Regions from separate parts of the Pedobacter sp. HDW13 genome, predicted to be linked through region 2. Evidence: riboswitches for the same ligand, from Rfam matches in the RefSeq annotation. Region 2 holds a riboswitch; each other region holds the start of a gene.
What was found. Region 2 has a riboswitch for S-adenosylmethionine ahead of metH (methionine synthase). Riboswitches for the same ligand answer to the same signal wherever they lie in the genome.

Region 1: linked by a shared signal. The riboswitch ahead of G7074_RS20040 (peroxiredoxin) and the one ahead of metH (methionine synthase) in region 2 are both predicted to bind S-adenosylmethionine.
Region 3: linked by a shared signal. The riboswitch ahead of G7074_RS22830 (O-acetylhomoserine aminocarboxypropyltransferase/cysteine synthase family protein) and the one ahead of metH (methionine synthase) in region 2 are both predicted to bind S-adenosylmethionine.
Region 4: linked by a shared signal. The riboswitch ahead of G7074_RS25065 (SusC/RagA family TonB-linked outer membrane protein) and the one ahead of metH (methionine synthase) in region 2 are both predicted to bind S-adenosylmethionine.

What each region holds. Positions count from the first base shown of each region.
Region 1 covers NZ_CP049868.1:4,737,191-4,745,540, forward strand. The annotation lists gene G7074_RS20030 (TetR/AcrR family transcriptional regulator) at 1-198, opposite strand, end outside; gene G7074_RS20035 (ABC-F family ATP-binding cassette domain-containing protein) at 217-1,806, opposite strand; SAM riboswitch class I at 2,384-2,489, shown strand; SAM riboswitch class I at 2,522-2,632, shown strand; gene G7074_RS20040 (peroxiredoxin) at 2,806-4,122, shown strand; gene G7074_RS20045 (peroxiredoxin) at 4,144-5,466, shown strand; gene G7074_RS20050 (YceI family protein) at 5,531-6,196, shown strand; gene G7074_RS20055 (cytochrome-c peroxidase) at 6,367-7,341, shown strand; gene G7074_RS20060 (TonB-dependent receptor domain-containing protein) at 7,554-8,350, shown strand, end outside.
Region 2 covers NZ_CP049868.1:2,709,703-2,718,052, reverse strand. The annotation lists gene metF (methylenetetrahydrofolate reductase [NAD(P)H]) at 1-361, opposite strand, end outside; gene metH (methionine synthase) at 519-4,220, opposite strand; SAM riboswitch class I at 4,384-4,487, opposite strand; gene G7074_RS11545 (Bax inhibitor-1/YccA family protein) at 4,604-5,359, opposite strand; gene G7074_RS11540 (hypothetical protein) at 5,399-5,965, opposite strand; gene murQ (N-acetylmuramic acid 6-phosphate etherase) at 6,136-6,942, opposite strand; gene G7074_RS11530 (S41 family peptidase) at 7,133-8,350, shown strand, end outside.
Region 3 covers NZ_CP049868.1:5,470,222-5,478,571, reverse strand. The annotation lists partial or broken gene G7074_RS22840 (PLP-dependent aspartate aminotransferase family protein) at 1-1,113, shown strand, start outside; gene G7074_RS22835 (hypothetical protein) at 1,170-2,177, opposite strand; SAM riboswitch class I at 2,391-2,501, shown strand; gene G7074_RS22830 (O-acetylhomoserine aminocarboxypropyltransferase/cysteine synthase family protein) at 2,775-4,106, shown strand; gene metX (homoserine O-acetyltransferase) at 4,140-5,198, shown strand; gene G7074_RS22820 (homoserine dehydrogenase) at 5,312-6,556, shown strand; gene G7074_RS22815 (hypothetical protein) at 6,767-7,219, opposite strand; gene G7074_RS22810 (queuosine precursor transporter) at 7,249-8,019, opposite strand; gene G7074_RS22805 (multidrug effflux MFS transporter) at 8,212-8,350, shown strand, end outside.
Region 4 covers NZ_CP049868.1:6,032,557-6,040,906, forward strand. The annotation lists gene G7074_RS25055 (YtxH domain-containing protein) at 1-3, shown strand, start outside; gene G7074_RS25060 (SusD/RagB family nutrient-binding outer membrane lipoprotein) at 144-1,580, opposite strand; gene G7074_RS25065 (SusC/RagA family TonB-linked outer membrane protein) at 1,592-4,756, opposite strand; SAM riboswitch class I at 5,076-5,182, opposite strand; gene G7074_RS25070 (peroxiredoxin) at 5,321-6,592, shown strand; gene G7074_RS25075 (AraC family transcriptional regulator) at 6,632-7,510, opposite strand; gene G7074_RS25080 (SDR family NAD(P)-dependent oxidoreductase) at 7,793-8,350, shown strand, end outside.

The DNA of each region.
Region 1 (8,350 bases), 2.0 Mb from region 2:
CAGCCCTTGCATCGCTTCCTGAAAAACAGCTGCAATGAGTAAATCCCTCGAGCGGAAATAGTAGTGCAGTGCGGTACGGTTTACTCCAGCCGCATCGGCAATTTCCTGAGTGGTGGCATGCAATTTACCTTCGGCAAAAATGAGCCTTTTGGCGGTGTCTTTAATTAATTGTTCGGTTCCGGTATTTTTAAGTGGCATGTTATTGTTTAATCGCTGTTAATTTAAATTAATGTAACTGTTTATACCAATCTCTTTGATAAAATATTCATCATGAGAGATCACCAACAGTGTGCCTGCATAATCTTTTATGGCCGCAGTAAGTACATCCAGGCTCTTCAGATCCAGATTATTAGTCGGCTCGTCCAAAATAAGCATGTCGGGTTTGAGGTTACTTACAGAAAGACAGCACAGCGCGAGCTTCATTTTTTCGCCTCCACTCAATCCCACACATTTGCGGTCAAAAGAGGCTGCATCAAATTGCGAATGCACTAAAAATGCTCTGATTTCGTGTTCCTGCAATCCAATCGAATTATATTCTTGTATCTGGTCGTAAATGCTTAGCTCTGGCTTAATCATCGCATAATCCTGATCGAGGTAAAGATAGGAAAAATCGGTAGCGCTGTAATTTCCCTGGATGGGTTGCAGCTCTCCAGTTACGATTTTTAGTAAGGTGCTTTTGCCCGAGCCATTTGCTCCTTTAATCTGCATCCTTTCGCCCGATCGAAGCTGGAAACTGATTCCTTCTTGCAGCAAAGGAATGGTATATCCGAAGTTAATTGCTTCGGCATCGATCAGTAATTTTCCATGGTGTATTTCGGATGCCATGATGTTGATTTTTAACACCTGATATTGTTGAATTTGCGACCGCGTTTCCTGCATGTTTTCCTGTAAGCCCGTTATTTTTTCATGCTGGGCATCAAGTACTTTAGCCGTACTCCGTTCCGATTTACTTTTCAATCCGCCGGCAATAATGCGGGGAAGCGAGTTGCTTTGTCCGGCGCTTTTACCACGCTGCTCTTGTTTTTGGCGCTGGTAGGCTACATCGCGTGCTTTCTTCTCTGTTTGTTTAAGTGTTTTGGCCTGTTCGTTAAGCTGTGCATGCAGGGCATTAACCTTTTCCAGCTTTTGCTGCTGATAAAATTCAAAATTGCCACCATAAACCTCAATGCCTTTTTTACTCAGCTCGAGGGTTTTATTCATCAGATTAAGCAAGCTTCTGTCATGACTCACCACCAAAATGGTTGCCTTGCTCTGCGCTATAAATTGATATAATTTTTTTCGGGTTTGGATATCCAAATGGTTGGAAGGTTCATCTAGCAAAATCAGCTCTGGTTGGTGCAGGTTTATGCTGGCCAGGAAAATTTTTGTTTTCTGTCCTCCACTCAGGCTGCCAAGTAACTGATCGGTTGATAAATGTTCTAGTCTCCATTTTTTTAATGCCTGACTTACTTTCTGCTCAATTTCCCAGTCATCATTCAGATCGGTAAAATGCTGCGGATCGGCATCACCAGCCAGAATAGCTTGCAGGGCTTTTAGCTTTTGATCGATGCCAAGTGTGCGGGCAACGGTATACTGGTCGTATTCTCCTAAATGCTGCGGAATGTACCACGGCTTTTCAGGGGTGATGATTTCGCCTGAACCGGGTTGCATAGCACCTGCAAGCATTTTGAGCAAGGTTGATTTGCCTACGCCATTAATGCCCACTAATGCCGCTTTATCGCCGCTGGCAATGTTTAGCGAGAGGTTATTGAAGAGTTGCTCGTTATCGGGATGGGTATAAGAAAGGGATCGGATGATTAAACTCATAGCTAAACATTAGGCAATTGAAAAATATTTACGGGTGTAAAGGTATTATTCTTTTTTGTTTAACAAAAATGTTTAATAAGAATAATTTAGAATCGTATTTACTAATAAGCAGAATATGAGTTGATTAAATCTTAATATACTTCATAACATAAGGTGCAACACTTCGTTGCTTTGTTTATTAAAATGAAAGAAGGTAGGTGGGGAGATATGCTTTTATAAGGCAAATTAAGCGTAAGCCTGATTATTTTTAATAAAGTATACTAAATTGGTAGACTTTTTATATATTTGGCCAATCACCAAATTCTCTTGCCGAATAGCCTGGTGATTTCAGCAATTCATAAAAATAACATCCTGGTTGTGCAATGTGTGGCGCTTTATGTAATGGTGGAAAATTCATTCAGCACAGATGGCGTACAATCCAGGATGTTATTTAAGCTTTTCACAAGATACGATTAAGCCCTCATTACTATCCGATTATCACAGAAAAAATAAATACTATAAAATCTATAGGTTTAATTGGTTTTTAATATTTTTTGTTTTACCTTTACAGCATCTAGTAATTCCACCAATAGTAGATAATTTATACAGAAGAAGGGAGAGGGAGCCTCATCGATCTTCTAGCAACTTTTCAGTAATGAAATAAGTGCTTTACTCATTCCGGAGGTATTCCGGAAAAATAAATTTACTGCATCTAATAATTCCACCACTAGTAGATGATTTATACAGAAGAAGGGAGAGGGAGCCTCGTCGATCTTCTAGCAACTTTTCAGCAATGAAATAAGTGCTTTACTCATTCGTCCGAAATTTTTCGGGGGAAAAATAAATTAACTAAGATATGAAAACACTTAAACTACAAAACTCCTGCTGTTGTAAATAGCATTTACAGTTTCAAACATGCTTTTCTTTTTTGATTAAGCGGCTGGTAATTTACCAGTCATGGAAATGGTATGTCTGCTCCACAGGGTTTTAAAACAGAATTACTAAACTAAAACCATAAACATGAACTTTAAAAACTATCTACCCACACTAAAAGGCCTCTCTTTGGGACTATTGATCAGTAGTTCGGCCTTTTCGGCAACAGTTAAACCACCCGCAGCCTTTATTAAAGAAGGAATATGGCGCGGTGTATTTACGGTGAGCGAATCGGCTGTTCCATTTAATTTCGAATTTAAGGGCAAAGATCCTGAACACGCTGTTTTTACTTTGATAAATGGCACCCGTCGCGATGATTTCCATGTGCAGCGTCTTGGAAAGGATTCGATTTTCGTTAAAATGAATACTTACGATGCAGCCCTGGTGGCCAAAATAGAACCCAATGGTACATTAAGTGGTGAGTATCGGAGTTTGGTACCAGGTTTCAGGGGGAACTCTCTGCCATTTACGGCCGAGCCTGGTAAAACCTACCGCTTTGTAGAGCCCGGTAAAGATGTAAAACCTACTGCCGACCTATCGGGCAAATGGGAACTTAAATTATACAGTAAAGAAGCTGTTCCTGCATCAATTGCGGTGCTGAAACAAAACGGGAATAAGCTTACGGGCGTAATTATGACGGTTGTAGGCGATAGCCGTGAAATTGAAGGCACCATACAAGGAAATGAGTTCGCTTTATCGGGCTTTACCGGTCCAAGTCCTTTTATTATTAAAGGAAAAGTAAATGAAGATGGCACGCTATCAGGAGATCAGGGTTTTGGTATCTATAAAAACATCAAGTTCGATGCCACTAAAAACAACGATGCCAACCTGCCTGATCCCTATAAATTAACCTTTTTAAAAGAAGGCTATAAAAAACTCGATTTCACTTTTCCTGATCTTAAGGGTAAAGCCGTTTCGCTGAGCGACGATAAATACAAAGGCAAAGTGGTAATTGTAGAAATTGTGGGTACCTGGTGTCCGAACTGTACCGACCAGACTGTTTTTCTTTCGCCCTGGTTTAACAAAAACCAAAAACGCGGAGTAGAAGCCATTGCCATTGGTTTTGAACAAAAAGACAGTCTGGCCTATGCCCAGTACACGCTCGGAAAGCTGAGAGATAAATACGATATCAAATACGATATCCTATTCGGTGGGCTGGCCGATAAGAAACTGGTAGCACAGAAACTGCCCGCACTCAACAAATTTATTGCTTTCCCAACTACCATTATCATCGATAGAAAAGGAGAGGTACGCGAAATTTACACCGGTTACACCGGCACGGTAACAGGTAAATATTACGACGATTACGAGAAGAAATTTAATCGCGTACTAGACGAACTGATTGCCGAACCAGCACCAGAAACTGCTGCAGTAAACAAGAATGAATCGATAAAAGGAAAATAATCATTAAAAAACCAAAATAAAATGAGCGTACATAAAATTTTTAAAGGAGCAGTTTTGCTCAGTTCACTGTTTATTGGTGGACAGGTTTTGGCCGATGGTGTAAAACCGGTAGCTGTAGAAAAAACAATAAAAGAAGGGGTTTGGCGCGGTGTATTTAATGTAAGCGAAACCCAGGTGCCTTTTAACTTCGAATTTAAAGGCAAGGATTTCGAACATGCTACTTTTACCCTGTTAAATGGCACCCGTCGCGATGATTTCCACGTAAAACGCATTGCACCCGATTCGGTATTTATTAAAATGAATACTTACGATGCAGCCCTGGTAGCCAAAATAAATGATGATGGTACATTATCAGGCGAGTATCGCAGTTTGGTGCCGGGTTTCAGGGGCAATTCGCTTCCTTTTACTGCCGAGCATGGCAAAAAGTACCGCTTTGTTGAGCCGGGTAAAGATGTGGCACCGGCGGCCAATATATCGGGCAAATGGGAGCTTAAGTTCTATTCAAAAGAACAGGTGCCTAACAAGGTGGCGATACTAAAACAAAACGGAAACAAGCTAACCGGGGTAATTATGCAGGTAACCGGCGATAGCCGCGAACTGGAAGGTACTGTACAAGGTGATGAGTTTGTGCTTTCGGGCTTTACGGGCCCAAGTCCTAAAATTTACAAAGGTAAAATCAATCCTGATGGTACCATCAGCGGCGTAATTTCGGCCGGAATTTACGATAATACCAAATTTGATGGTGCAAAAGACGATAAAGCCGAATTGCCCGATCCCTACAAAATTACATTCTTAAAAGAAGGTTATAAAAAGCTCGATTTTACCTTCCCTGATCTTGCCGGGAAATCGGTTTCGCTAAGCGACGATAAGTACAAAGGTAAAGTGGTAATTGTAGAAATTGTGGGTACCTGGTGCCCGAACTGTACCGATCAAACGGTATTTCTTTCGCCATGGTTTAACAAAAACCAGAAAAGAGGAGTAGAGGCCATTGCCATTGGCTTTGAACAAAAAGACGACCTGGAGTACGCCAAATACACACTGGGCAAACTGCGCGATAAATACGATGTAAAATACGATATCCTTTTTGGTGGCCTGGCCGATAAAAAACTGGTATCGCAGAAATTGCCGGCACTCAATAAATTTATTGCTTTTCCAACTACCATTATCATCGACAGAAAAGGCGAAGTACGCGAAATTTATACGGGTTATACCGGCACCGTTACCGGAAAATACTATAAAGAATACGAGAAAAAATTTAACGCTTTGTTAGATGAACTGATTGCAGAAGATGCTACGGCTACTGCCTCGGCAACAGGCGATAAAAACACGCAAAAAAGCAAATAATCATATCCTTACGCCGGTTAAGCTGATGGGTTAACCGGTATTATCTAAAAAATATAAATCCAAAATGAAACTAACATTAACCATTTCGCTATTAACCCTGGCCTCTTTAGGCGCTTTATCACAGTCGAACCGCTTTGCTGCGGCAAACCACAACGGATCTGCATCAAAGAAAATAATTGTTACACCTAATCATGCTTCAAAGGCGCAATCGTTCAAAGTAGATAATGCCAGCAGCAAACTAACCTGGTTGGCCAAAAAAGCTACTGGCGAACACAGTGGCAACGTAAAAGTGAGCGAAGGAACATTTGTAATTGATGGTACAACACTTAAATCAGGCAGTTTTACCATCGATACCAAATCGATTACCGTAACCGATGTTACCGACGCCACCACAAACGGAAAGTTGCTTGGGCACTTAAAAAGCGAAGATTTTTTCAGTACTGAGAAATTTCCGACTTCAACTTTTGTAATTACATCTGCCAAAAAAGGAAGTGGCAACCAGTATAGCTTAACCGGTAAACTAACAATTAAAGGCATTACCAACGAGGTAAGTTTTCCGGCGGCAATTGATGTTGCTGGTAAAAAGTTAACCGCCAAAGCTAAAATTACCATCGATCGTACGAAATATGATATCAAGTTCAGATCAAAAAACTTTTTCGAAAACCTTGGTGATAAAGTAATATACGATGATTTTGATATCGATGTAGCCTTAGTGGCGAATGCCGGATAATAAACCAACCTAAACTAAAACGCTTAATAAGAAAGGCTGTATTGTTGCCGGATCGTTATGGCGAAGCCGATGGCTCAAAGCAAGTTCACAATACAGCCTTTCCAATTTAAAACAAACTGCCAAACGATTTTATAAGCTTAATCAGGGCTAAAAGAAACAGAATTGAACCGATGAAAAAAAGAAGTGCTATCATCATACTGAGCTTTATTGCGCTGTTGCTTACCCAGGCAGCTTTTGTTGGAGGCGGCGTAAGCGAAATCCAAACCAAAGAAGAACTTGGGAGCAGTTTATTTTTCGATAACATCCTTTCGAAAGACAGAACCATTAACTGCTCATCGTGCCACAGGCCCGAATTTGCCTTTGCTGATACGGCCACTTTTAGCATTGGTATTGGCGGTAAACTAACCGCACGCAATTCGCCCGGTTTAACCAATTTATCTGGTCGCACACATTTTTTCTGGGATGGAAGGGCAGCTTCGCTCGAAGAGCAGGCTTTAGGCCCCATTACTTCACCCGATGAAATGGGATTGAGCATTGAAGAAGCTGTAGAAAGGCTGAACAAGGATAAGGCATACGTCGAGGCTTTTGCAAAAGTATTTAAATCGCCGGCTACCAAAGATAACCTGTTAAAAGCACTTGCTGCTTTTGAGCGGACCTTAGAAACCAATAACAGTGCTTACGATCGTTACATCAATGGCGATGATAATGCCCTTTCGGCTGCGGCAGCCCGCGGGCGGCTGTTGTTTATTGGTAAGGCCAACTGCAATAACTGCCACTCGGGAGAAGATTTTACCGCCGATCGTTTTAAAAATATTGGCCTTTATAATGGTAAAACCCTCAAAGATGCCGGACGTTTTACCATCACGAAAGACAGCACGGCCATTGGCGAATTTAAAATACCTGGCCTGCGCAATGTGGCCTTAACCGCTCCCTACATGCATAACGGACAGTTTAAAACGCTTAAAGAGGTGGTTACCTACTACAATAATCCATCAGCAGTGGTACACGATGGCCTTAACCGCGACTTATCACTCGATAAACCACTCAATCTATCCGACGGCGATATCAATGACCTGGTAGAATTTCTGAAAGCGCTTACTGATGAAAGATTTTTAACCGCCAAAAACAACCCGGCCAAAAACTAGATAATTAAAGGAACGGCACATCGTTTTTGCGCAGAAAAAAAGCGCAACAGCCCTTGTTATGCCCAAATTTTAACACATAAAATGAAAAAAAACATACTATTAATAACCACAATACTCTTTTTTGCAATCAATACCTTTGCGCAAAAAAGGCTCATAACCGGTGTGGTCACTTCGGCCGACGATCAAACACCCATCCCCGGGTATCGGTAAAAGTGAAAGGTCTTAATGAAGGTGCCTCTACTACCAAAAACGGTAGTTACCAGGTACCCATTCGCAATGGTAAAATTCTGCAGTTTTCTTTTGTGGGCTACATAACACAAGAGGTAGAAATTGGCCAGCAATCGGTCATCAATGTTAGTTTAGTACCCCTGGCCAGCAGTTTGGATGAAGTGAGTATTGTAGGTTCGCACAATGCCAACCGTACCAAATTAAACTCGGCCAACCCGGTTGATATTATTGACCTGAAGGCGCTGCAGGAGTCGGCACCACAGGTAAGCGTAACCCAGTTGCTGCAATATGTATCGCCCTCGTTCCATTCGTCGGTTTCGGGTGGAGGCGATGCAGCCTCGGCTACTTCAACCGCACAGTTGCGTGGTTTGGGTGTCGATCAGTTATTGGTGCTGATTAACGGAAAAAGACGTCATAAAAGTTCCAACATTAGCTGGGGAGGTCTGGGCAATGGTGCTACCGGTTACGATTTGAATGCCATTCCTACCGGAGCTATCGAACGCATCGAAATCCTGCGCGATGGCGCCGCTGCACAATATGGTTCTGATGCCATTGCAGGTGTAATTAACATTGTACTGAAGAAAAGTACAGAGGAACTTTCGCTTACTTCAACCGCGAGTGCGCGCAAACGTGGCGATGGCTTAACTACCCGCACCAGCAGTAATTACGGACTTAAACTGGGTAATAAGGGCGGTTATTTAAACATAACCGGCGAGTTTGCCACTCAGGCAGTTTCCTTACCTGTTGGTAATTCTGAGTCGGGATTGTACATTGGCCCTGC
Region 2 (8,350 bases):
CATTATCAATCCCCAAAAACTGCAAATCAATCAGTGCATTTTCAGTTTCTTCTTTAGTAAAACCACCACAAATTAAGTGTGGCACAGCATCAATCTTGTATTTATGAATAATAGCCGCACAAATGGCAATGGTACCAGGGCGTTTGCGGTACGAAACCTTTTGCAATAAACCGTTTTCCTGTTCTTTATAAATGTAATCCTCACGTAAGGAAGTTACATCGATAAAGGGCGGGTTAAATTCCAGCAAAGGATCGATGGCATCGTAAACCCACTGGATGCTCTGCCCCTTCATTGGTGGCAATAATTCGAAAGAGAACAAGGTTTTACCCTTTGCGTTTTTTATATGGTCTGTAATCTTCATAACCAGTTTTTTGTTGTTATGCTGAGCGCTAACGAAGCATCTCTAACATGGGAGCAGTTATTATTCTTTTATAACTGCAAAATCAAATATATGTTCTTGCTAAGAGATCCTTGGTTACATCCGATAGTTATCGGATCAGGATGACAAAGCAACAATGTTAATAAGCTAAATTTGGACTTAACCACCGTTCCACTTCTTCAACAGGCATATGTTTTCTGATGGCATAATCTTCAATCTGATCTTTGGTAATTTTACCTAAACCAAAATATCTCGAATCGGGGTGTGCGAAATAAAAACCGCTTACGGCTGCCGTTGGATACATGGCATAGCTTTCGGTTAAGCGTAATCCGATTTTATTTTCCGCATCGAGCAAAGTAAATAAAGTTCCTTTTTCGGTATGCTCTGGGCAAGCCGGATAACCCGGTGCCGGACGTATACCTGCATATTCTTCTTTAATCAGTTCCTGATTGCTTAGATTTTCATCTTTGGCATAACCCCAGTACTCTTTACGTACACGCTCGTGCATGCGCTCAGCAAAAGCTTCAGCTAAACGATCGGCCAGTGCTTTAGCCATAATGCTATTGTAATCGTCGTGGTTAGCTTCAAATTCGTTTACTAATTCATCAATACCAATACCCGTTGTTACGGCGAAGCCACCAAAATAATCCTGAATACCGCTTTCTTTCGGTGCAATAAAATCAGACAAGGCATAATAAGGTTGTCCGTCTACTTTCTCGGCCTGCTGACGGAGGGTATGTATGGTTACCAGTTGGGAGTTTTCAGTTTTCAGTTCGGAGTTATTTACCAGCTGATTACTGCCAACTGTTAACTGAATATCGTCTCCATCTGCATTTGCTGGCCAGAAACCGATTACGCCTCTTGCCGTTAGCAATTTCTCGTCAAGGATTCTTTTTAACAAAGTTTGTGCATCATCAAAAAGCTTTTTGGCTTCGTCGCCAACGTTTTTATCGTCAAAAATTTTGGGATAACTGCCACGAAGTTCCCAGGTATGGAAAAACGGGGTCCAGTCGATATAAGGCACCAGTTCTTCTAATGGGTAATTATCAAAAACCTTCGTTCCAATAAATTCAGGAACAGGTAGGTTGGATTGGAAATCTATCTTAAATTTATTTTCTCGGGCTTCTTCCAGTGTTTTAAAGCGCTTATCCGAACGTTTGTTTAAATGTGCTTCACGCGCTTTATCGTATTCGGCTTTAATACCGGCTACATATTCATCCTTGGTATCGGGATTCATCAAAGTGCTGCAAACCGTAACACTTCTGGATGCATCCAATACGTGAATGGCCGGACCCGAATAATTTGGTGCCACCTTTACAGCAGCATGAATACGTGAGGTAGTTGCACCACCAATAATTAAAGGTATAGTAAAACCTTCGCGCTCCATTTCTTTGGCAAAGTGAACCATTTCATCCAAGGAAGGGGTGATTAAGCCACTTAAACCAATAATATCGGCATTTATTTCTTTGGCTTTTTTGATGATATCCTGTGCAGGAACCATCACACCCATATCTATAATTTCGAAGTTGTTACAAGCCAGCACCACACCCACAATGTTTTTTCCGATATCGTGCACATCGCCTTTTACCGTGGCCATTAAAACCTTACCTGCCGATGAATTCTGATCCTGATCGGGATTATCGAGTTTTTCCTGCTCAATAAAAGGCAAGAGGTATGCAACGGCTTTTTTCATTACCCTAGCCGATTTTACTACCTGAGGCAGGAACATTTTACCTGCACCAAATAAATCTCCCACAATATTCATCCCATCCATCAATGGCCCCTCAATTACCTGAATCGGGCGGGCATATTTCTGGCGGGCCTCCTCTACATCGTCATCCAGATATTCTACAATACCTTTTACCAATGAATGTGATAACCTTTCTTCAACCGATCCTTTTCTCCACTCCTCATCTTTAACAATCTCTTTCCCTTTCGATTTTACGGTATCGGCATATTCTACCAGACGCTCAGTGGCATCTTCCCTACGGTTTAACAATACATCTTCTACCCTTTCCAATAATTCGGGTGGAATTTCCTGATAAACCTCCAACATACCGGCGTTTACGATCCCCATATCTAAACCTGCCTGAATGGCGTGATAAAGAAATGCAGAGTGCATGGCTTCGCGAACCACATTGTTACCCCTGAAAGAGAACGAAATATTCGAAACCCCACCGCTTACCTTGGCATGAGGCAGATTTTCTTTGATCCAGCGGGTGGCGTTAATAAAATCGACTGCGTAATTGTTGTGTTCCTCCAGGCCGGTGGCCACGGTTAAAATATTCGGGTCGAAAATAATATCTTCTGCCGGGAAACCGATTTCGTTTACAAGAATATCGTAACTTCTTTTACAAATTTCTTTTCTGCGTTCGTAATTATCGGCCTGTCCTTGCTCATCAAAAGCCATTACCACAACCGCAGCACCATACTGCATAATTTTACGGGCACTTTCGCGGAATTTATCTTCGCCTTCTTTCAAGGAAATAGAGTTCACAATCCCCTTGCCTTGCAGGCATTTTAAGCCATTCTCAATCACGGACCATTTTGATGAATCGACCATAATGGGTAGTTTGGCAATATCAGGTTCAGAAGCAATCAGGTTCAGGAATTTGGTCATGGCTGCTTCCGAATCAAGCATCCCCTCATCCATATTCACGTCAATAACCTGCGCGCCACCTTCTACCTGCTGTAATGCAACTGCTAAAGCAGCTTCATAATCGCCACCTAAAATCAGTTTCGAGAATTTTGGCGATCCGGTAATATTAGTTCTTTCGCCTATATTTACAAAAATACTTTCTGGGGTAATGGTTACAGGTTCAAGTCCGCTTAAACGCATATGAGGTTCGAGCACAGGTAATTTTCTAGGCTCAGCTTTCCGGGCATTTTTAGCAATGCAACCAATGTGATCAGGTGTGGTACCGCAACAACCACCAACAATATTCACAAAGCCTGATGCAATAAAATCATCAACCAGGTGAGCGGTTTCGTGTGGTTGTTCATCATAAGCTCCAAACTCGTTGGGTAAACCTGCATTTGGATAAGCCGAAACATAACAACCTGCTTTTGCGGCAAGCTCTTCGATATGCGGACGCATTTCTTTAGCTCCCAATGCACAGTTAAAACCGATACTTAATGGTTTGGCATGCATTACCGAGTTTAAGAAAGCCTCCGCCGTTTGGCCCGACAATGTTCTTCCTGAAGCATCGGTAATGGTCCCCGAGATCATAATCTCGAGCTTACGACCAATTACTTCTTCGTATTTTTTAATGGCCACAATAGCCACTTTTGCATTTAGGGTATCAAAAATGGTTTCGATCAACAACACATCCGAGCCACCATCTACCAACCCACGAACCTGCTCGTAATAAGCTGCTTCTAATTCATCAAAATAAACCGCCCTAAAACCAGGATCGTTAACATTCGGCGACATAGAAAGGGTACGGTTGGTTGGGCCAATGGCACCTGCAACAAAACACTTGCGATCGGGATTAGCCGCCATAAACTCGTCGGCCGCTTCTTTGGCTACCCTTGCTCCTTCAAAACTCATTTCGTAAGAAAGGTCTTCCATTTGGTAATCGGCCATCGAAATTCGCTGTGTACTAAAGGTATTGGTTTCGATAATATCGGCACCAGCAGCCATGTACTCGAGGTGTATGGTTTTGATAATATCGGGGCGTGTAATGTTAAGCAAATCGTTATTGCCTTTTACATCACAGGGATGATCTTTAAAGCGTTCCCCTCTAAAATCCTCTTCGGTTAGGGTATATCGCTGAATCATGGTACCCATTGCACCATCAATCACCAAAATACGTTTTTCTAATTCTTCTCTAATGCTCATTGTTGTTGTTGTAGCAAGTAGCAAGTATCAAGCGTTGAAATATTGATAACTCACTTTTTATTAGGTGGCAGCAAAAAGTAAAGGCAAAATTGTCTTAATACTTCATACTTGTTTCCTAAATTAATGGCTTATCTAAAAAGTTGGTACGTGAATCGTAATCCTAAACTTATCTGTTTCCGCTATTTGCAGAATAGAATTTAGCACCTTGTGTGGCACAGGTTGCTAAGACTTCGTTGGGTCTAATCCCTCCGTCTTTCTTAATAAGCATACAAAAATGCAACAAAGCGGCATCATTTCCAAAAATTATCGCCTTGTGGCCAAATAAAATTACAAAGGCCATGCAAAACTGCACAGCCTTAAGAATATTGTTCTGTTTAAACCGTTTATTTTCTGCTTCCGAAAATGCGTAGTAAGAACAGGAAGATGTTTAAGAAATCCAGGTATAAAGATAACGCAGCTACAATCGCCATTTTCTTAGATTCAATCTGAAGAACCTGTTCTCCGCTGGCCTCAATACCTTCGCCAATTCTTTTAATCTTTTGCACATCATAAGCTGTTAATGCAGTAAATATTGCAATGCCAATAAAAGCCATAAACAAGCTGAACTGTTCGCTCTGAATAAACATATTAATTACACTGGCAATTACTAAACCAATTACCCCAACCATCAGAATCGGACCAAATTTGCTTAGATCGATATTGGTTGTATAACCCATAAATGCCATAATTCCAAATATTCCGGCTGCACCTGCAAAACAGCTTACTACCGAACCTGAAGTATATGTTAACAAGATAAAGCTTAAGCTAATTCCGGTTAATACAGAGTAAAGCACAAATACGCCTATTAAAGCAGGTAATGATAACCGGCTTAAACCAAAGCCCATTAATAAAACCAGGCCTAGCGGAGCGAACATGGCTATATAACCAAATATAGACATACTAACTTTGCCTGTTGCAGGGTTAATATTTAAAAGATACTGCATTAACTGCTCGTTGGTACCGAAAAGATAAGCAGCTACTGTAGATAAACTCAATGCAACGAACATCCATAAGAAAACGTTAGCGAAGAATTTTTTAGACACAGATTTTTCCTGTACAAAAACACTGTTGTCCTGATATTGATAATTTTGTTGTTCCATTTTAATTTTTTGCGTGTTAAATTATATAAAAATAAACATTTAGTTCAATCTTTTTGTCAGCAATTCTTCAACTTTTTTAAAGAACTGCAGTGGCTTTAATGTACGCCAAGGCAGATTATCGAAATCGCCGCCAAAGTTAATGTAATAATCGATGTTGTTATCGCGAAACTCGGCAATTACATGTTCCTGAAAATTCACACCAACAATCCAGCCATCTTCCACCTCCTGAAACCACTCTTCGTAATAGCTATCATCAGAAGCATGGAAATTGAGCACATTTTCTCCGATGAGGATAAATTTATTAATGCCTTCATCCATCATCAACTCTACCACATCGCGTTTGAGCAACATAATATCGTTGTTGATGGCATCGTTCCACTCACCGATAAACTCTATTATGGCATAACCGCGATCGTAATCGGCATACAGCACCTTCATGTACAGTGTGCTCGATCCAAATTCATCCCATTGTGGGTGAAGTAAAAAGTTATAAATCTGCTTATCGAAGTAAAGCTCAGAATATTCGGTATTATAAAACGGTGAACGTTCATCTTCAGCCGAAATATAATCGTCTCGCCACTGGTAATAAGGCTCAATCTCGTGCATAGTTTTTAATTATTGAATGCGTGAATTTTGAATAAGTAAATGTTCTTAGCCCATCTCCAATTCAATCATTCTACCCTTCAGTCATTAATTTAATTTTGAATGAACGAATTTTGAATGAGTGAATGTTTAAGCCCATCTCCAATTCTGTCATTCCATCCTTCAATCATTTGTTAATGTTGTCCGGCTTCTACAGCTTTACGTACACTTCCGTAGCGGTTCAGCAACTCAGCAGCTTCTTCGTAGCCAATGTGCAGCTCATCAGCAACCATTTGTGTCCCACGATCTACCAACTTATGATTGGTTAATTGCATATCAACCATCTTATTACCAACCACACGTCCTAACTGTACCATAACCGTAGTACTAAGCATATTTAAAACCAGTTTTTGTGCCGTTCCCGATTTCATTCTTGTAGAACCGGTAATAAACTCAGGGCCAACCACCACTTCAACAGGGAAGTCAGATTCTGCAGCAATTGGTCCGCCGGTATTGCAAACAATGCAACCCGTTAAAACGCCATGTTTACGTGCCGTATTTAAGCCCCCAATAACATAAGGAGTAGTCCCTGATGCAGCCAGGCCAACCAGACAGTCTTTTTCGTTAATATTAAACTCCTGCAAATCTTCCCAGGCTTGTTCAGCATCATCCTCTGCAAATTCTACAGCCCTTCTGATAGCGGTATCTCCACCGGCAATAATGCCTACAACCCAATCAAAAGGCACACCATAGGTAGGCGGACATTCTGATGCATCTACCACACCTAAACGCCCACTGGTACCCGCTCCGATATAAAAAAGACGACCACCTTTTTTCATTCTTTCGGCAACTGCCGAAGTTAATTTTTCGATCTGAGGCAAAGATTTTTCTACAGCAAAAGCTACAGTCTTATCTTCGTTATTAATGCCCTGCAAGACTTCCAACACCGACATCTTATCGATGTGGCTGTAGTTAGATTCTTGCTCGGTAACTCTGTTCATAAATTTAATTTTGATAAAATTCGGTAAATTCTTTCTAAATACACCTTTAAAAATTCAAAAATATATCTCATAAAATTCAATTCAGCCTTTGTTATGGTTAATTTATGTTAAAAATTATAAACAAAAGACAAGAAAATACAGTTAAAAAATATATCAACCCGCTAATTTTCATAAATTTGCAGTAACGCTGATGAAAAAAAATACCCGTAATAATATACTGATCGCTATAAGCTATTCTGTAATCTTAATAGCAGGTATGTTTTTGGGCATAAAATTTATCAAAGATCAAGGCTTTGGCGTTAAAAAAAGTCCACAGCTAGCCAGCAACAGCGACGAGAAATTAAACGAAATTCTTCACATCATTAACGGCAACTACGTTGATGATATCAATACCGATTCGCTTCAAAATTTACCTATTGATAGTGTTTTACATCAGTTAGATCCGCATAGTGTTTACCTGCCGCCAACCGATGCACAGGATATGAGCGATAACCTGGAGGGAAACTTTGAGGGGGTTGGCATAGAGTATTACATGCTTAACGACACTATGATGGTTACGGGCGTTGTTAAAGACGGACCAGCATCCCAGGCGGGCATAAAATTGGGCGATAAAATCCTGAGCATTGATACTGCTGTAGTTAGCGGAAGAAATTTACCCAAAGACCAGCTAACTGGCCGCTTTAAAGGGCGTGCAGGAACTGGGGTAAGCGTGGTTTTATTACATCCGGGCTTAACACAAAGCAACCGCATTATGGTTACCCGTGGCAAGGTAAATATTAGCAGTATTGATGCGGCGTATATGATTAACAGCGAAACAGGCTACGTACGCATCAGTAAGTTTGGTGCCAATACCGATAACGATTTTGCTTCAGCGGCCAACAGCCTGAAAGCGAAAGGCATGAAAAAGCTGATCCTCGACCTGCGTGATAACGGCGGTGGCTATTTTACTGCAGCTACTGGCCTGGCCGATCAGTTTTTGCCCGAAAATAAGCTTATTGTTTATACCCAGGGCAAGCATGAGCCACGTACCGATTATTTTTCGACCGGAACCGGTGCCTTTCAAAATGGTAAGCTGGCGGTGCTGATTAACGAAAATACGGCCTCCGCAAGTGAAATTGTAGCTGGTGCGATTCAGGACTTAGGTAGGGGCATAATTGTAGGCCGTCGCTCTTTTGGCAAAGGCCTGGTACAGGAACAGTTTGCTTTTGGTGATGGTTCTGCGCTAAATCTTACCATTGCCCGCTATTACACACCATCAGGTCGCAGCATCCAAAAATCTTACAAAAAAGGTTATGATGCTTACAAACACGAACTGGATGAGCGTATGATGGATGGAGAATTAACCGGCGACCGCACTTCTTTTCAGGATTCGATTGAGAAAGCAGAAGGCGTAAATACACAGCCCGTA
Region 3 (8,350 bases), 2.8 Mb from region 2:
GAAACCCGAAACCCTTGCTATTCACGCATCTAATCTCGTTAACAGTGCTACAGGCGATGTTACTCCTCCCATTAATCTGTCTACAACTTTTTTTCGCGATGAGCATGGCGGGTACCCTGGAGGCCATATGTATAGCCGGGTAAGCAATCCAAACCGGTCTGCTTTAGAAAACACTTTAGCCAAATTAGAATACGGTGAAGATGCAGCTGCTTTCTCATCGGGCAATACTTCGGGTATGGCCTTGTTTCAGGCGTTAAAAGCAGGGAGCCATATTATTGCACCCGATGATATGTATTGGGGCTTTAAAAAACAATTACTTACCATTTTCGCCGATATACTTGAATTTGATTTCGTCGACCAAACAGACCTGGATCTGGTTAAAGCCTCTGTTAAGCCTAACACCAAACTCATTTGGTCTGAAACACCTTCCAATCCCTTGTTAAAAGTTACGGATATAAGTGCAATAACTAAAATTGCAAAGGCAGCCAATATAACTTTTGCCTGCGACAGTACTTTCGCCTCTCCTATTTTACAAAACCCGATTTTGCTCGGGCTGATATTGTAATGCACAGCAGTACCAAATACCTGGGTGGCCACAGCGATGTATTAGGTGGCGTTTTGATTACAGCGAAAAAGGATGGACTGTGGGATAAAATTAAGAATGTGCAGCAAACCGGTGGTGCCGTTCCATCGCCTTTTGATTGCTATCTGTTAACGCGCAGTATTAAAACCCTGGCATACCGCATGAAAGGTCACTGCGAGAATGGTAAAAAAGTAGCTAAATATTTAAATCAGCACCCGAAGGTAGAAGCTGTTTTTTATCCGGGATTGGAAACGCATCCCCAACATGAAATTGCTAAAAGCCAAATGAAAGATTTTGGTGGTATGATGTCGTTCCTGGTAAAAGGTGGTGTAGAGGCAGCAAGTAAAGCGGTTAATAAAGTGCAGTTGTTTGCGCAGGCTACCAGCTTAGGCGGCGTTGAAAGTTTGATTGAACACCGCTACTCGATTGAAGGACCGGATAGTAAAACACCTAAAAACCTGTTGCGCATTTCGGTTGGGTTGGAACATGCAGATGATATTATTGCTGATTTGGAGCAGGCTTTAAACTAGCATTTAACCCTATAAGGTTTCTAAAACCTTATAGGGTTATCTATAGGACTTAAAAACTATTTCGGGTTACAAACCGTAGTTAATTTAAGCGAATAATTGGCTTCTAAAGGCTCATTGGTTTGCGCTAAACGTTGTGAACCCGTATTGGCCGGACAAGCAATATCGCCTGCGGCATCGTAAACCAATTTGTTGCCGTTGGCCAATAACTCTTTAGGTACATAAATCTGCACTTTAGTAATTGAATAGCCCGAAGGAAAATAGCGAACATAATAACCATCAGGATGTTTGGTCCAGATGCCGCTGGGCACATCGCTTCTTGGAGGTGCCATACCTGCTACAATTGCATATTTCTCCATATCAGCATAGGTGTAATTGCCTGATGCCACCAACTGCCTGATATTGTTTTCGGCTTCAAACACAGCTTTTAAGCCTGATGGCAACTGATCTTTAGCTTTCTCCATTACATCAAAAGGTAAAATACCCAAAGCACCACCTTCTAACTGGGTAAGTTGCTTAGGTGTAAGTAACTTAATGGCAGTAAGTTTAACCTGGCCGCTGTAATCGGCAAATTTTGTGCGGGCAATAATGGTCCACAATAAAACCTGAATATCGTGCTGTTCTACTTCGGGGTGCTTTTCGGCACTCTTTAATATCGATACTACAATTTCTTCTTTGGGTCCTAAAACCGGAGCAAACATGTAGCCATCGCCTTTTGAAGGGGCAAAGGTTCCGGCTTTAAGGCAATAGCTTTTATTGGTCATTTCGTAAAAACCTTCGCAAAGCACATAACCGCCCTCCGGATTTTTAGGTAATAAATATAAAGGCTGAAATTTCTCCTTCGATTTAAAATCGGGCATCATCTCGCCTTCGCGATTCACATCTTCAAAACTGGTGGTAATGGCAGCAGGCTGTTTCAGGAATTTATCAACCCCTAAGGCTTTAGCACCCTGTGCTGTACCCACTTTTAGTAGTTTATCTTTTAAGCCACCAAACTGGGCATTAACGTTATTTAAGCAGGCAACAGTAAATAGTATTGCCAAACCATAGAATTTTACATTTTTCATGATGATTAGATTTAGATAGGTAACACAAACTTAAAGTTTTAACCATTAACTTTATATTAAAATATTTAAGGAGCCTTAATTATTTAAAATTAGCACCCTCATTCACAGTAGCTTGCTTTAAATTCAAAATTTTATTTTGTGGATTAAAATTAAATTCAGACATTTGGAATATTATTTGGCAATAAGCTAAGTAAAAGTCAATCTTCAGAGGTTGATTTATAAAGAAGTGGCGAGAGACTGGCTCCATGACCCACTGGCAACCCTCAGAAAGAGAAGGTGCCAATTCCTGACTGGCTAACACGGTGTTATCTGGTGATATAAATTTTAACTGATGAAAACATTAAATCTTCAATCGCTAAGCGAACCTGGTTCAAACCTTAAAAAAGTAGAAGATCTTTCTATGTCTTTTATGTGTTGCAATATGCAGGCGATTACTTGTATGTGCTGTTGCATACAGTAATTTAAAAATCTTCCCTTTTTGTGTTTTTCAAACTGGAAGGTCCCGCTAAAACGGGATACGCCCACACAGCTTTAACCTTTAGGTTAATCTGATCCCTACAGATTATTCAACATTTAAAAATTTAAGCATTAAAGATTATGTCAACTTCATATAAATTCGAAACTTTACAAATACACGCAGGTCAGGAAATCGATCCAACTACAGGCTCAAGGGCTGTTCCTATTTATCAAACCACTTCATACGGTTTTAAAAATGCTGAGCATGGAGCCAATTTATTTGCTTTAAAAGAGTTCGGTAATATCTATACCAGGATCATGAACCCAACCAGCGATGTTTTCGAAAAACGCATTGCAGCTTTAGAAGGTGGCGTAGCAGCATTAGCAGTAGCATCTGGTCAGGCAGCACAATTTATTGCCTTAAATAATATCCTGGAGGCTGGCGACAGCATTGTTTCTTCATCTCATGTTTACGGCGGTACTTATAATCAGTTTAAAGTAGCGTTTAAGCGTTTGGGTATTCATGTTGATTTTGCTAACCCGGATGTGCCAGAAGAATTTGAAGCTAAAATTACCGATAAAACAAAAGCTATTTATTTAGAGACTATCGGTAACCCGGCATTTAGTGTGCCCGATTTTGAAAAAATTGCGGCTATTGCCAAAAAATATGATCTTCCTTTAGTTGTTGATAATACTTTCGGTGCTGCAGGTTACCTGTTTAAACCATTAGAACATGGCGCTAACGTAGTGGTACAATCGGCTACCAAATGGATTGGCGGACATGGAACCAGCATTGGTGGTGTAATTGTTGATGGCGGAAATTATAACTGGGGAAATGGTAAGTTTCCACAATTTAGTCAACCATCAGAAGGCTACCATGGTTTGGTTTTTAGCGATGTTTTCGGTGTCGACGGTCCTTTTGGCAATATTCAGTTTATTATTCGTGCCCGTGTAGAAGGTTTAAGGGATTTAGGTCCGGCTATTGCGCCGTTCAACTCTTTCCTGTTATTGCAAGGTCTCGAAACTTTATCGCTTCGTGTACAACGCCATGTAGATAATGCTTTAGAATTGGCTACCTGGTTAGAAAATCACCCGGCAGTTAAAGAAGTGGCTTATCCTGGTTTGGCCAGCAGTAAATACAATAATTTGGCAAAGAAATATTTAAGCAATGGCTTTGGAGCAGTTTTATCTTTCGAGTTAAACGGCAGCAAAGAAAGAGCAACCCAATTAATCGATAATTTAAAACTGATTTCGCACCTCGCAAACGTGGGCGATGCCAAAACGCTGATTATCCAGCCATCGGCTACCACACACCAGCAATTAAGCGATAGCGAACAACTGGCTGCAGGTGTTAAACCGAACTCGCTTCGCGTATCAGTTGGTATCGAGCATATCGACGACATTAAGGCCGATTTTGAGCAGGCTTTTGCAGCAATTGGCTTATCAGTAAGTACAGCCAGTTTACAAGCCTAATCCTTTTTTTATTACCATCAGCATTATTTTAGCATGAGCACAGCATCAACATATCAATATAACAAACAATTTAAGCTCGAAAGCGGAAAAAAAATCCGTAACCTGCAAATCGCTTATCAAACATATGGCAAATTAAACACAAAGAAAGATAACGTAATATGGGTTTGCCATGCGCTTACTGCCAATGCCGATGTTTTTGAATGGTGGGAAGGTTTGTTTGGGCAAAACGCTTTATTCAATCCAAACGATCATTATATTATTTGTGCTAATGTTTTAGGCTCTAATTATGGTACAACCAATCCTTTAAGTACCAATCCGGTTAACAGCCTGCCTTATTACTTGTCGTTTCCGCAGTTTACCATCCGCGATTTTGTATCAGCGCACCAGCTTTTAGCGGCGCATTTACAAATCGATACCATTAAACTATTAATTGGTGGCTCGTTAGGTGGACAACAAGCTGTTGAATGGAGCATTATTGAGCCGAATAAAATTGAGAACCTGATTTTAGTGGCTACTAATGCCGTGCATTCGCCCTGGGGAATTGCCTTTAACGAAAGTCAGCGACTAGCCATTACTACCGACCGTACTTTTTATGCCAATAAGCCTGATGGAGGCATTAAAGGTTTGAAAGCAGCCAGAAGCATTGCACTTTTAAGCTATCGTACTTACAATGCCTATGGCAGCACACAGGTAGAAAGTGTAAACGATAAAACTGATAATTTCAGGGCTTCGTCTTATCAGAATTATCAGGGAGAGAAATTAACCAATCGCTTTAACGCATACAGTTATTATTATTTAACCAAAGCAATGGATAGCCACAATGTTGGCCGCAACCGCAAAAGCATAGCTGATGCCTTAAAGCTGGTTAAAGCAAACACACTGGTAATTGGAATCGAAAACGACTTTTTATTCCCGATTTCAGAACAGAAATACCTGGCCGATCACATTACAGGTGCTGAATTTGCCACCATCCATTCTGAATATGGTCATGACGGGTTCTTAATCGAAACCAATACTTTAACCAATATTATCGGAACTTTTATTAAAGAGAGCCGCGATAAGAAAATAATCAAATTACAGCATACTGCATAGAAAGAGTAAAAGCAGAAAGACTTAAGCGTAAAGCTAAATAATAAAGACAAAAACAAATATAAGAACAATAGGATCGGTTAAAATCCGGTTATCTGTATAATCACAAAATAAAAATGAGTAAGAATTTAAAAATCGGTTTATTTGGTTTCGGAGTTGTAGGACAAGGTTTGCTGGACATTATCCAGAGCCAGAACCTGAATCTGGAAATCATTAAAATCGCGATAAAAGATCCAAAGAAGAAACGTACGCTCAATAAAGATTTGTTTACTACCGATCGTAACGAAATACTGAATAATACCGAAATCAATACAATTGTAGAATTGATTAACGATGCAGATGCTGCATACGAAATTGTAACTACCGCCTTAAAAAATGGCAAAAATGTAGTTTCGGCCAATAAAAAAATGATTGCTACCCACTTAAAAGAGCTGGTAGATTTACAGGCAGAACACGGTACTTCCCTATTGTATGAAGGTGCAGTGTGTGGTAGTATTCCAATTATCCGTAACTTGGAAGAATATTACGATAACGAATTGTTCCATGCATTAAGTGGCATTTTTAACGGATCGTCCAATTACATTCTGTCGAAAATATTTAACGAAAACCAGAGCTACGATTCGGCATTGAAAGAAGCTCAGGACTTAGGTTTTGCCGAAACCGATCCTATTTTGGATGTGGGAGGTTACGATCCGAAATATAAACTGGCTATTGCTACGGCCCATGCTTATGGTTTATTTGTAAACCCCGATATCATCCTGAACATTGGTATCCAAAACCTTTCGCAGTACGATATTAAATATGCACGCGAGAAAAATTTTAAAATCAAACTGGTACCAACAGCCCGTAAGGTAAATACCAAAGATGTGGTAACTTATGTTTTGCCTAAACTAGTAGCTAAGGATGATTTCTTGTATAATGTAGAAAACGAGTATAATGCTGTAGCAGTACAGGCTGCTTTTGCCGATAAACAGTTTTTCTATGGTAAAGGTGCAGGTGGCCATCCAACCGGTGCAGCTGTATTGTCGGATATTGCCGCATTACGCTACGATTACCGTTATGAGTATAAAAAGTACCACTCAGAAAACGGTGTAAAACATACTGAAGAAATTTTACTGGAAGTGTATTTACGCTACGCAGATGAAGATCTGATTACCTTACTGGAATTTGATAACATTAGCGAACGTTATGCTGCCGATAGTTATAAATATGTGGTTGGAACAGTTAAGCTGGAAAGCCTGATCAAGAACCGCGAATTGCTTTTAGATCAATCTGTTTTTGTGGCCTATACCGGCCGGCAGATTTACAAGCAGGAGCTGCTGAGTGAAAATGTTTTTGCCGAAGAACTGGCAGCCCTTTAAACTTAGAAACTGTTTAAATTTCTGTGAAATATCTAATGGGCGTTGTCTCCACCGCCCATTAGGATTCGCTAGAGGTGGGTGTCCTCACCCACCTGATAGACCTGTGAATTATTTATTCATTTTTAAACAGCTTCTTAATTTTTAAGGTTAATTTTTTTATTTGTTTTGTTGTTAAGCATAAAGGCCGGAGCGAGTCCGGCCTTTTGTGTTTTATTTTACTTTAACATACTTTTCAATAATCACCCGGTCCACCCCTTCTCCTTCTACCTTTTCTACGCCTTGTTGGGTTAAAGTATCTTTATTGATGCTGAGTTTGAAATTAAAAGTCTTTCCTTCCCAGTTTTTGTTTTTATAATATTCGAGGTGTTCGGTATAATTATCTTTATCCAGTACAAAAGTTCCGCCTCCGGCATCAAAATCAGCAGTATCTTTAGGGTTAACACTGTGTTTTAAAAATGCAAAATGGGTATTGTTAAACATTTTGATCATTTTCAGTTTACCGGTATAATCCGTTACCTCACTTTTGCCATGCTGCGAGGTAGTAGCCGAAACCAACTGCCAGGTGCCTTCAATATTCAGCGACTGATCTTTTTGTTTTTCTGCCGAACTATTGCAAGCCGCAAGTGAGAGCACAGCAAGGCCCATTAAATAATTTAATTTCATAAGTATTTATATTTGGTTAGTTTTTATTGTTATCCTCTGCCTGCCATCTTCATTAACTTATGCGCCAAATCTTTGCCTAAATAGCCGTCAATAATCCGGTGTACCAGATACAGAATCGGGGTCATTAAAATGGCTACAATAAATTTGTAGGTATAGCCCACTAAGCCTATGGCAAAAACCATTTTCCAGGTGTAGTGGTATTGTGGATTAAGGTAAAATGCAATAAAAATTACCACAAAGCTATCTACAAACTGAGAAATGAGTGTTGAACCCGTAGCCCTTAACCACAAGGCCCGCTCTCCCGTAATTTTCTTAATGCGGTGAAAAATGAGCACATCAACCATCTGGCCTATAATAAAGGCGGTTATTGAGCCGACAATAATCCACATGCCTTGCCCAAAAATACCCGCGAAGGCATTGTTCATGTTCAGGTCTTCCCCATTAATATTTTGATGCACCCAAAAATCGGCTGCGCTTAAATGCATAGATCCCCAAACCACGATAAAAGCAAAGGCTATTAAAATAGAAGTGAGAATAGATAAAAACCTTACCTGTTTTACCCCGAAATACTCGTTTATAATATCTGTCATGATGAAGATAATGGGCCAGGTTAGTACCCCTGCCGACATTACGAACGAAAGATGTGGCACACCTAATAGGTTGATGTCGAACTTCTTCATGCCAATGGTTTCTTCTACACTGAATAATTTAACACCAATAAACTCTGATAATATAGCATTGGCCACAAAAAAACTACCCAGAACAAGTAGTAAACGGCTTTCTTTCGTTTTAAAAGTCATAGGCAATAAATCTAAATATAATCTATCAAATTACAGCGCAGATTATGCTTTTTAACAGGAACCTTACGTTCAGTTCCGGGCTAATTTATTCATTTTAACCGCCAACTGTAATTTTTACAATCGCTCGACCCGCAAATTTAGGTTAGCAAATTAAATCTCCCAATCTTTGCGCCTCCGAAAAACTAACAGATCATGGCTAAGAAACAACACTTCTATTTAATACTTATTTTAGGTTCACTTGCTGCCCTTGGTCCTTTTTCTATTGATATGTATCTGCCTGGTTTTGTAGATATTGCCAAAGATTTAAAAAGCACCGAATCTGTAGTTTCAC
Region 4 (8,350 bases), 3.1 Mb from region 2:
TGAATACCCATTAACAATAAACAGGCAGATCAATCGAGATACCTGTTTCTGTAAAATTTAGCAACAAAAAAAGCGCTCCGATTTAAAATCGGAGCGCTTTTTCTTTGTAAACCATTGGTCAAACACCAGTGAGGTTTTAAGTTTTAAAAAGCATCAAACCAGAGTTTTGTTGTTAATAAATCGGCTCCCTGACTGCTAACAGCATTTTTATAATTCTGTCCGTTTAGCGATTGCTCAGTACCCGGATAAATAAAACGCACAGGGATTTTACCATTTAACACCGTATTTACCGAAGCCGTTAACTGCGGATAATCCAGTCTACGCTGCTCTGCCCAGGCTTCCAGTCCTTGCCCAAATAATGCAATCCATTTCTGCTCACCGATTGATTTCTTAAAGTTTGCGGCATCATAAACTACAGCGGTCTGACTGATGTAACTATCAACTGCGGTTCCGCTGATATTATACTGTGCAAACGATGCCCGGATAGCCTGCTTATATAAATCCTCAGCATTTTCTGTCGTGAAACCACGTGCAGCCGCCTCAGCGCGATCGAAAAGCAATTCGGCATAGCTAAAAATTACAGCTGGCGCTTTGGCATCCAGAAAATAAGTACCTGGTTTAGATGAATTAGCTAAACCAATAGCACTGGCTTCGGAGTTGGTAGAACCATTTGGAATGCCTACATAGGTTTGGGGCGTAGTATTTTCGGTTCTACTCGCATATACCGATAATCTTGGATCGCTAAGCGAAAAAAGTTTATCTACAATGGTTTTACTGATCCGGTAATCGTTACGGGTTTCGAATGATGCTGCAACCGGATTCTGTTGTGGCGAAACATCATATTTTAGTATTGCATTTTCTGCATTACTGCTGATGTAAGCACCACCTTCGGCCTGTATTTCGTCTATTACCTGTTTGGCCTTAGTTGCATCTTTATCCGCAATACGCAAAGCGATACGGAGGCGCAGTGCATTGGCAAACTTTTTCCACGAAGCAATATTATTGCCGTAAATTACATCACCGGCAATGGTTTTTCCCGAAGCAGGATCGAGTGCTACTTGAGCAGATTTCAAATCGTTTAAAATACCGTAATATACATCCTTCTGTTTATCGTAAACAGGTGTAACAAATTGTTTTATTTTTCCGGCCTGCGAATATGGAATATCGCCATAAGCATCGGTAAGCAATAAAAATACCCACGACCTCAATACCAATGCTACACCTTTATAATTGGTGTTGCCTTGCGCATCGCCCAGTTCGATAATTTTATTAAAGCCTGCAATACTTTGCGCATAACCGGTAGACCATAGCGAGGTAAAACTGCTGTTCGAAAAGATAAAACGATCTTCTTCTGTGTATTGCACTTTAGCCCAGTGCTGCGCAAAAAGCAGGCTCGAATTCATGTTATTGGTTACGCCCCAATAGGTATCTACAGTGGTTTTGGTCGTTCCTGTAAGTAAATAATCGGGTTGCGCAACTTCAGGAGCATTGGGGTTAATGTTCACCTCATCGAGCTCTTTTTTGCAAGATGAAAAGGCAAGGGCCAAAATGGCGAATATATAGAGTTTCTTATTTTTCATGATGGGAATATTTAAAATTTAACATTCAGGTTAATACCATAACTGCGGGTACTTGGGTTAGAAAGACTTTCTAAGCCCTGACCATTGCCGGTATTAAAAGCTACTTCAGGATCAATATCAACCGTATTGCGGTGAATAATCCACAGGTTACGGCCAACAAGCGATACCGAAACACCCTGTAAACTTAGCGAGCGCAACCATTTCGTTGGCAGGTTATAACTTAGTTTCACTTCGCGGAGTTTAACATAAGAAGCACTGAAAATATTGGCTTCATCGATATTCCTGAACGATTTGTAATACTGCTGGGCAGGTAATATTTTTTCGTTGCGTTTGCCATCAGCAGTTACCCCGTCAAAAATAACCCCGTCATCGTAAACAGTTTCACCAGCCGGAGCTGCTCCGTTTAACCGTACAGTTCCTTTGGTTTTATCGTTACCCGGATAATAGTAAGCAATGCCGCCATACTCTGCAGCCCTGCCTGGTAAAGTTGAGGCTAACACGCCGGTATAAGTACCTGTAGCATATGTACCGTTGTAAATAGAGCCGCCAATGCTGGCATCAACCAACACGCCTAAACTAATGCCCTTATAGCTAAAGGTGTTGTACACACCACCAATCCAATCCGGAGTATATTTACCCAATACCTGCTTGGTTGGGTTGGTAGCCGGAGCGCCGGTTGCATTTACAATAATATTGCCGTTGCCATCTCTTAAAAACGCGGTACCAAATAACGATCCATAAGGTTGACCCACAGTAGCAATTACCTGTGCTGAGTTAGAAGCTACAACATAATTGGTTAATAATTTTTCGGCATCCAGCTCAATTACCCTGCTCCTGTTTGCGGCAAAGTTTAGATCGATATCCCAGGTAAAAGCCTTTTTAATTGGCGTAATGCCCAACTGCGCCTCTATACCTTTATTGTTGATTTTTCCGGCGTTCAACAATTTTGAACTAAAACCGGTACTCTGGCTCACATCTGCCGCTAAAATCTGGTTATAACTATTGGTATTGTAAGCACTTAAATCGAAACGCAATCTTTTGTTAAAGAATACCGCCTCAACACCCAATTCGGTTGATGTGGTGGTTTCAGGTTTCAGGTTAGGATTAAGATCAATAGATCCTGTATTCAGCTGTGGATTTCCATAAAACGGAGCGCTAAAAACATAGGTATTAATCAAACGGTAAGGATCTGCATCTTTACCTACTTTAGACCAGCCACCACGTATTTTTAAATAGTTAAGGGCATCGCTTTTAATATCCAAAGCTTCGGTAGCTACAAAACTTCCATTAAACGAGGGGTAAAAATACGACCTGTTTTGAGCAGGCAAGGTAGACGACCAATCGTTACGGGCAGTAATGTTGGCAAAAAGGTAATTTCTGAAACCAAGTTGCCCTGAAGCATACACACTATACGATTTTAAACGTGACAGGTTATTTGATGATACCAATGGATCGCGTGAGTTTTTAAGCGTATAAAGTCCAGCAATGGCCAGTTTAGGTGCACTTTGGTCGTTTTGTTCGATATACTGCCTGCGGATATTCCCCCCACCCAGCAATTCGAGGCTAAAATCATCGTTTAGCTGTTTGTTAAAGTTTAAGGTTGCATCGGTATTGTTTTCGTTTACCGTAAAAGCACTTTCGGTGTACGATCCAAATGGTGTTCCGTTGGTACCATAAGCAATCCGTACTTTACGCCTGTCGTTATAATAATCCGTTCCTGATCTGAAATTTAAATCAAGCCCGTCTATGATTTTATAATTCAACGCTAAACTTCCGATTATGCGGTTCCTGTTTTGCGATACCGTATTCTCGTAAGCTACCCAATATGGATTGCTGTAATAGCTGTTATTCCAGTTAAACGTTTTTCCATTCTCATCCAAATAATTTTTCAACTGGTTAATATCAACCTGACGACCAAACCAGGTAAACTGCAACATGGTACTCGTAGAGCGCGAACCACCTGTACCCGGTAAGTTATCCGAATTAAGTTTACTGTAATTGGCATTAGCCGTTAAAGTTAATTTCGGGGTTATTTTAAGGCTGGTATTCAGCACAAACGAATTTTTCCCCTGTCCCGAATTAGGCACAATACCTACCTGTTTTAAATTGTTGTAAGAGATCCTGTAATCGTATTTTTCTCCGGCATCTGCAATCGATACACCGTTATTTAAGGAATAACCGGTTTGGAAAAAATCGCGAACATTATCCGGATGCGCTTCAAAAGGAACAGCTACACCTTTAGAGAAAAACTGCGGAATTAGCCTGCCATCCAGTTTCGGTCCCCAGCTCTCATCAACCCCGTCATTTAAACCTTTACCAGCACCATCCACATAGCTAAATTTACCTTCAGAACCTTGTCCAAAAGCATTTTGATATACCGGAAGGGTAAGCAGGCTTTCTAAAACCGCGTTCGAGTTAACGGCAATTCCCAATCCTTTTTTCGATTTACCGGTTTTGGTTTTGATGAGGATTACGCCTGCTGCAGCCCGCGATCCGTACAATGCGGCTGCATTTGGGCCTTTAAGCACACTCATTGATTCAATATCTTCAGGATTGATATCCGAAATGGTATTGGCATAATCCCGGGCACCGGCCGAGTTTAACTGCGAGTTATCAACCGGAATTCCATCTACCACAAACAGTGGCTGGTTGTTACCGGCAATGGAAGTTTCACCCCTGATTACCACGCGCGACGACCCCATACTTCCCTGGCTATTGGTTACCCTTACACCGGCAATTTTACCAGCCAGGGCATTAACCAGGTTCGATTCTTTAGCTTCGGCCAAATCCTGCCCCTTTAATTCCTGAACGGCATAACCCAGCGATTTCTTTTGGCGCGATATACCTAAAGCAGTAACTACAACCTCATCAAGCGACTGATCGCTCGATTGCAATACCACAGCGATAGGACTACCTTTAACAACAGGTATTTCCTGGGTTTTAAAGCCAATGTATGAGAATATAAGGGTAGCTTTTTCGGGTGCGTTAATGCTAAAAACCCCTTTACCATCGGTAGTGGTAGCTTGTTTGGTTTCTTTGATCAAAACAGAAACACCCGGCAGGGTTTCGCCCTCGGCCGATTTTACCGTACCTGTAACAGGTACATTTTGCGCAAGTAACTGCTGCGCCGTAAAGAGCAGCAAAATAAACGCTATTGATTTAATTTTTTTGAACATCTTGTGTTGTAATAATTAGTTAATGGAGACAATAATTTGGGCAATACCTTTCCACCACGGCTATAAACCGTATTTTTTGTTTAAAAAATGAAAGGATTGGTTAGCTTAAAAGCCCGTTAAAATGAATGCATCTTAACAGGGCATACGCATTCGGAAATACCTCGTTTGGTTTAAATAAATAGATTTTAGTACGTCTGTTTTTTTCATCTGGAAATGATCATTAGTAAATAAGTTACTTTCAAAAAAGCCCGGGTACAAAAAAAGCACCTCAACCAAAAGTCAGAAGTGCTCCATATTAATAAGGATAACGCAAACTGCTGACTTAACTACCCCAGATTCATCCGGGATGGAATTAGCACCATTTCTAAAACTTAGATGGTTGCTAAGGCTTCACAGGGCCATTCCCTCCGCCTTTCTTGATAAGCATTTTTAAATAACTGGGGCAAAGGTATAATTAAATCCAGTAATTCTATAGTTTTTATATATTTTTTATCTGAAAATTTTTTCTTGCCAAATACGAGCCGTATATTTGTCGACCAATTTAGTCGATTAAAACACATCCCAATGAATCTGAAATCAATTTTCACAGCCGTTTTGACCATATCAACTACCATATCCTTTGCACAAGATCAAACCGTATTGGCCAATCATACAGGGGTAAAAGCCCATAAAGAAAAGTCTAATGCCTTTGTAGCACTCGGCAGCTGGCGCGGAGTTGCCAAAGTAAAAGAAGGATTGGAAATCCCTTTCAACTTTGATATCAACGAAAAAAATGGTCAGCAGAAATTATATTTCCGCAATGCCGAAGAAAGTTTTGAAGGCGGTTTAGTTAAACAAACTGCCGATTCGCTTTTTGTCAAACTCGATCAGTTTGATAACGAACTGGCATTTGCCATAACTGGCGATCAGCTTACCGGCACATTAAGAAAACAAGGCCAGACCGGTAAACCTTTGGCCATTGTAGCCGAGCGTAAAAACTACCGTTTCGAAACAGACGGTAAACCTGTAACAGCCAATTACTCCGGAAGCTACGATGTGGTTTTCAAATCGCCAAATGGCAAGGACGAAAAAACAGTAGGTTTATTTAAGCAAACAGGCAACAAACTTACCGGTACTTTTTTACGTGTAACCGGCGATTCGCGCTACCTGGAAGGCGTGGTAGAAGGTAACGAATTTCAGTTATCAAGCTTTATTGGCTCCTCTCCTGCTTACTACAAAGGCACTTTCCAGTCCAATGGCACTTTAAGCGGTGAAATCTTAGGTGCAAGAGGAAGTCAGCCTTTTACAGGTGTTAAGAATGCCAACGCTGCCCTGCCCGATGCCTACAAACTCACCTACCTGAAACCGGGTTATAAAACCCTCGATTTTAGTTTCGCAGATGTTAATGGAAAAAAGATTTCGTTAAAAGATGAAAAATACAAAAACAAGGTAGTTGTTTTAACCATCACTGGCAGCTGGTGCCCCAATTGTGTAGATGAAGCTACCTTTATTGCCCCTTGGTATAAAGAAAACAAGAAACGTGGTGTAGAGGTTATTGCCTTACATTACGAACGCTCTACTGAGCCAGAATATGCTAAAAAAGTAATGAGCCGTTTCCGAGAGCGCTTTGGTATCGAATACGATCAGGTTATTGCCGGTACAGCCGATAAACAAGTGGTAGCCGAATCCTTACCTGCATTAGATTCGTTTGTATCTTTCCCTACTACCATTATTATCGATAAACAGGGAAATGTTGCCCAAATACACACCGGCTTTAATGGTCCGGCTACAGGCAAATTTTACGACGAATTTAAAAAAGAGTTTAATACCGAGATTGATGCTTTATTGAAGAAGTAAATGCAATCTAAACCTTTGTTCCCTGGTTAATTAAAAGTACTAAGCCGTAGCCACCATCTTTTTGTAATCGCGTGGGGTTACACCTTTGGCTTCTTTAAAAAACCGGTTAAAATTAGACAGACTATTAAAACCACATTCGTAAGCCAGGTTACCGATTTGCCTTTCGCCATCGGTAATCAGCTTGCAGGCATGGCCAATACGTACTTCATTTACAAACTCAACAAAAGTTTTTTGGGTGCGGCTTTTAAAATAACGGCAAAAAGCCTGTTTATTCATGTTAATCAACGCGGCAACATCGTCCAGTTGCATATCGGTAGCAAAGTTTTCAAACACATACTTAAATACCTTATCCATCCTGTCGTTATCTTTTAGCTGGTAGGTATTGGTATAACCCTGACTGGCCAGTAAATCGTACTCTTTGGTATGGCTCAATACCTCGAGTATTTTAAACAGCGAAATCATTTTCGGAAAATCTTCTTCCTCTTTTACCAGCTGTACCAGGAGTTTTTTTAACTGCGATTTGGTTTCCCCATAAAACTTCATTCCCCGACCGGCTATCTGCAATACCGCTTTCATTTTCTGCATATTACCCAGCTGTGCCAGCAATTCGATCAGCTTATCCGGATTAAAAAATACCGAAATAGAACGCGCGTGTTTCTGGTTTACCTTATCGTCAAAATAGGCTTCGCGGTTGTACCAAACATGCGGAATATTGGAGCCAAGAAAAATCAGCTCACCTTTTTCAAAATTTTCTATACTATCGCCAATAATGCGTTTGCCTTCACTTTCAACCATGTAGGTAATCTGACATTCGACATGAAAATGAAAAGCTGTAGAAAAGTAAGGCTGATCTATTACCTTCGTTTTAAAGATCTCATTATCCAAACCTTCCAGTATTTTAGCAAAAACCGGTTTCATAAGGGCATTTTTATATAGTTTATATTTGGTTAGGTCAATACCACGCCAAACACTGCTTAAGTGAGCAGATCCTATTTGGAGATAACAACCTTGAGTCAAATATACGCTACATTATCAAAATAAAGCAAACAAAGTATAATACTTGCTAAAATAACATCAAAAATAGCAAACAGAGCTTTAGAATTTAGTCTTTCTTCGGCCTAACTTTGAGTAATTACCCATACTAACCAAATCAATAAAATGAATCCGTAACCCGACAAGGTTAAAAATTAAGGATATAAAATGAACCAAAATTTACATCAAAAAGTAATCCTGTTAACGGGCGGCGCCGATGGTATTGGCTGGGAATGTGCCAAAGCCTACAGTAATGCAGGTGCCATTGTTTGTATAGCAGATAAACACCCCATTACTGAACAAAAATTAAGCGAACTGGCTAAACCTAATACTTTTATCCAATGCGATGTAAGCCAGGAAGCAGCAGTACAGGCTGCAATAGAAGCAGTGATTACCAAATACAACCGTTTAGATGCCATCCACAACAATGCAGCTATTGCCAGTCCTTCAAAACCTTTACATCAAACCAGCGATAGTGAGTGGGATTTGTTAATGAACATTAACCTGAAAAGCATTTTATTTACCACCCGCCACGGGCTGCCACATTTAAAAGCCTCAAAAGGAAACATCCTCAGCACCAGTTCGCTGGTGGGCAGTATTGGTCAGGAAAACCATGCCGCTTACGTGGCTACCAAAGGCGCTGTAAATGCCTTAACCAAAGCCATGGCTTTAGATTATGCTCCCTTTCAGGTGCGGGTAAATGCCGTTTCACCTGCAGCCATCAAT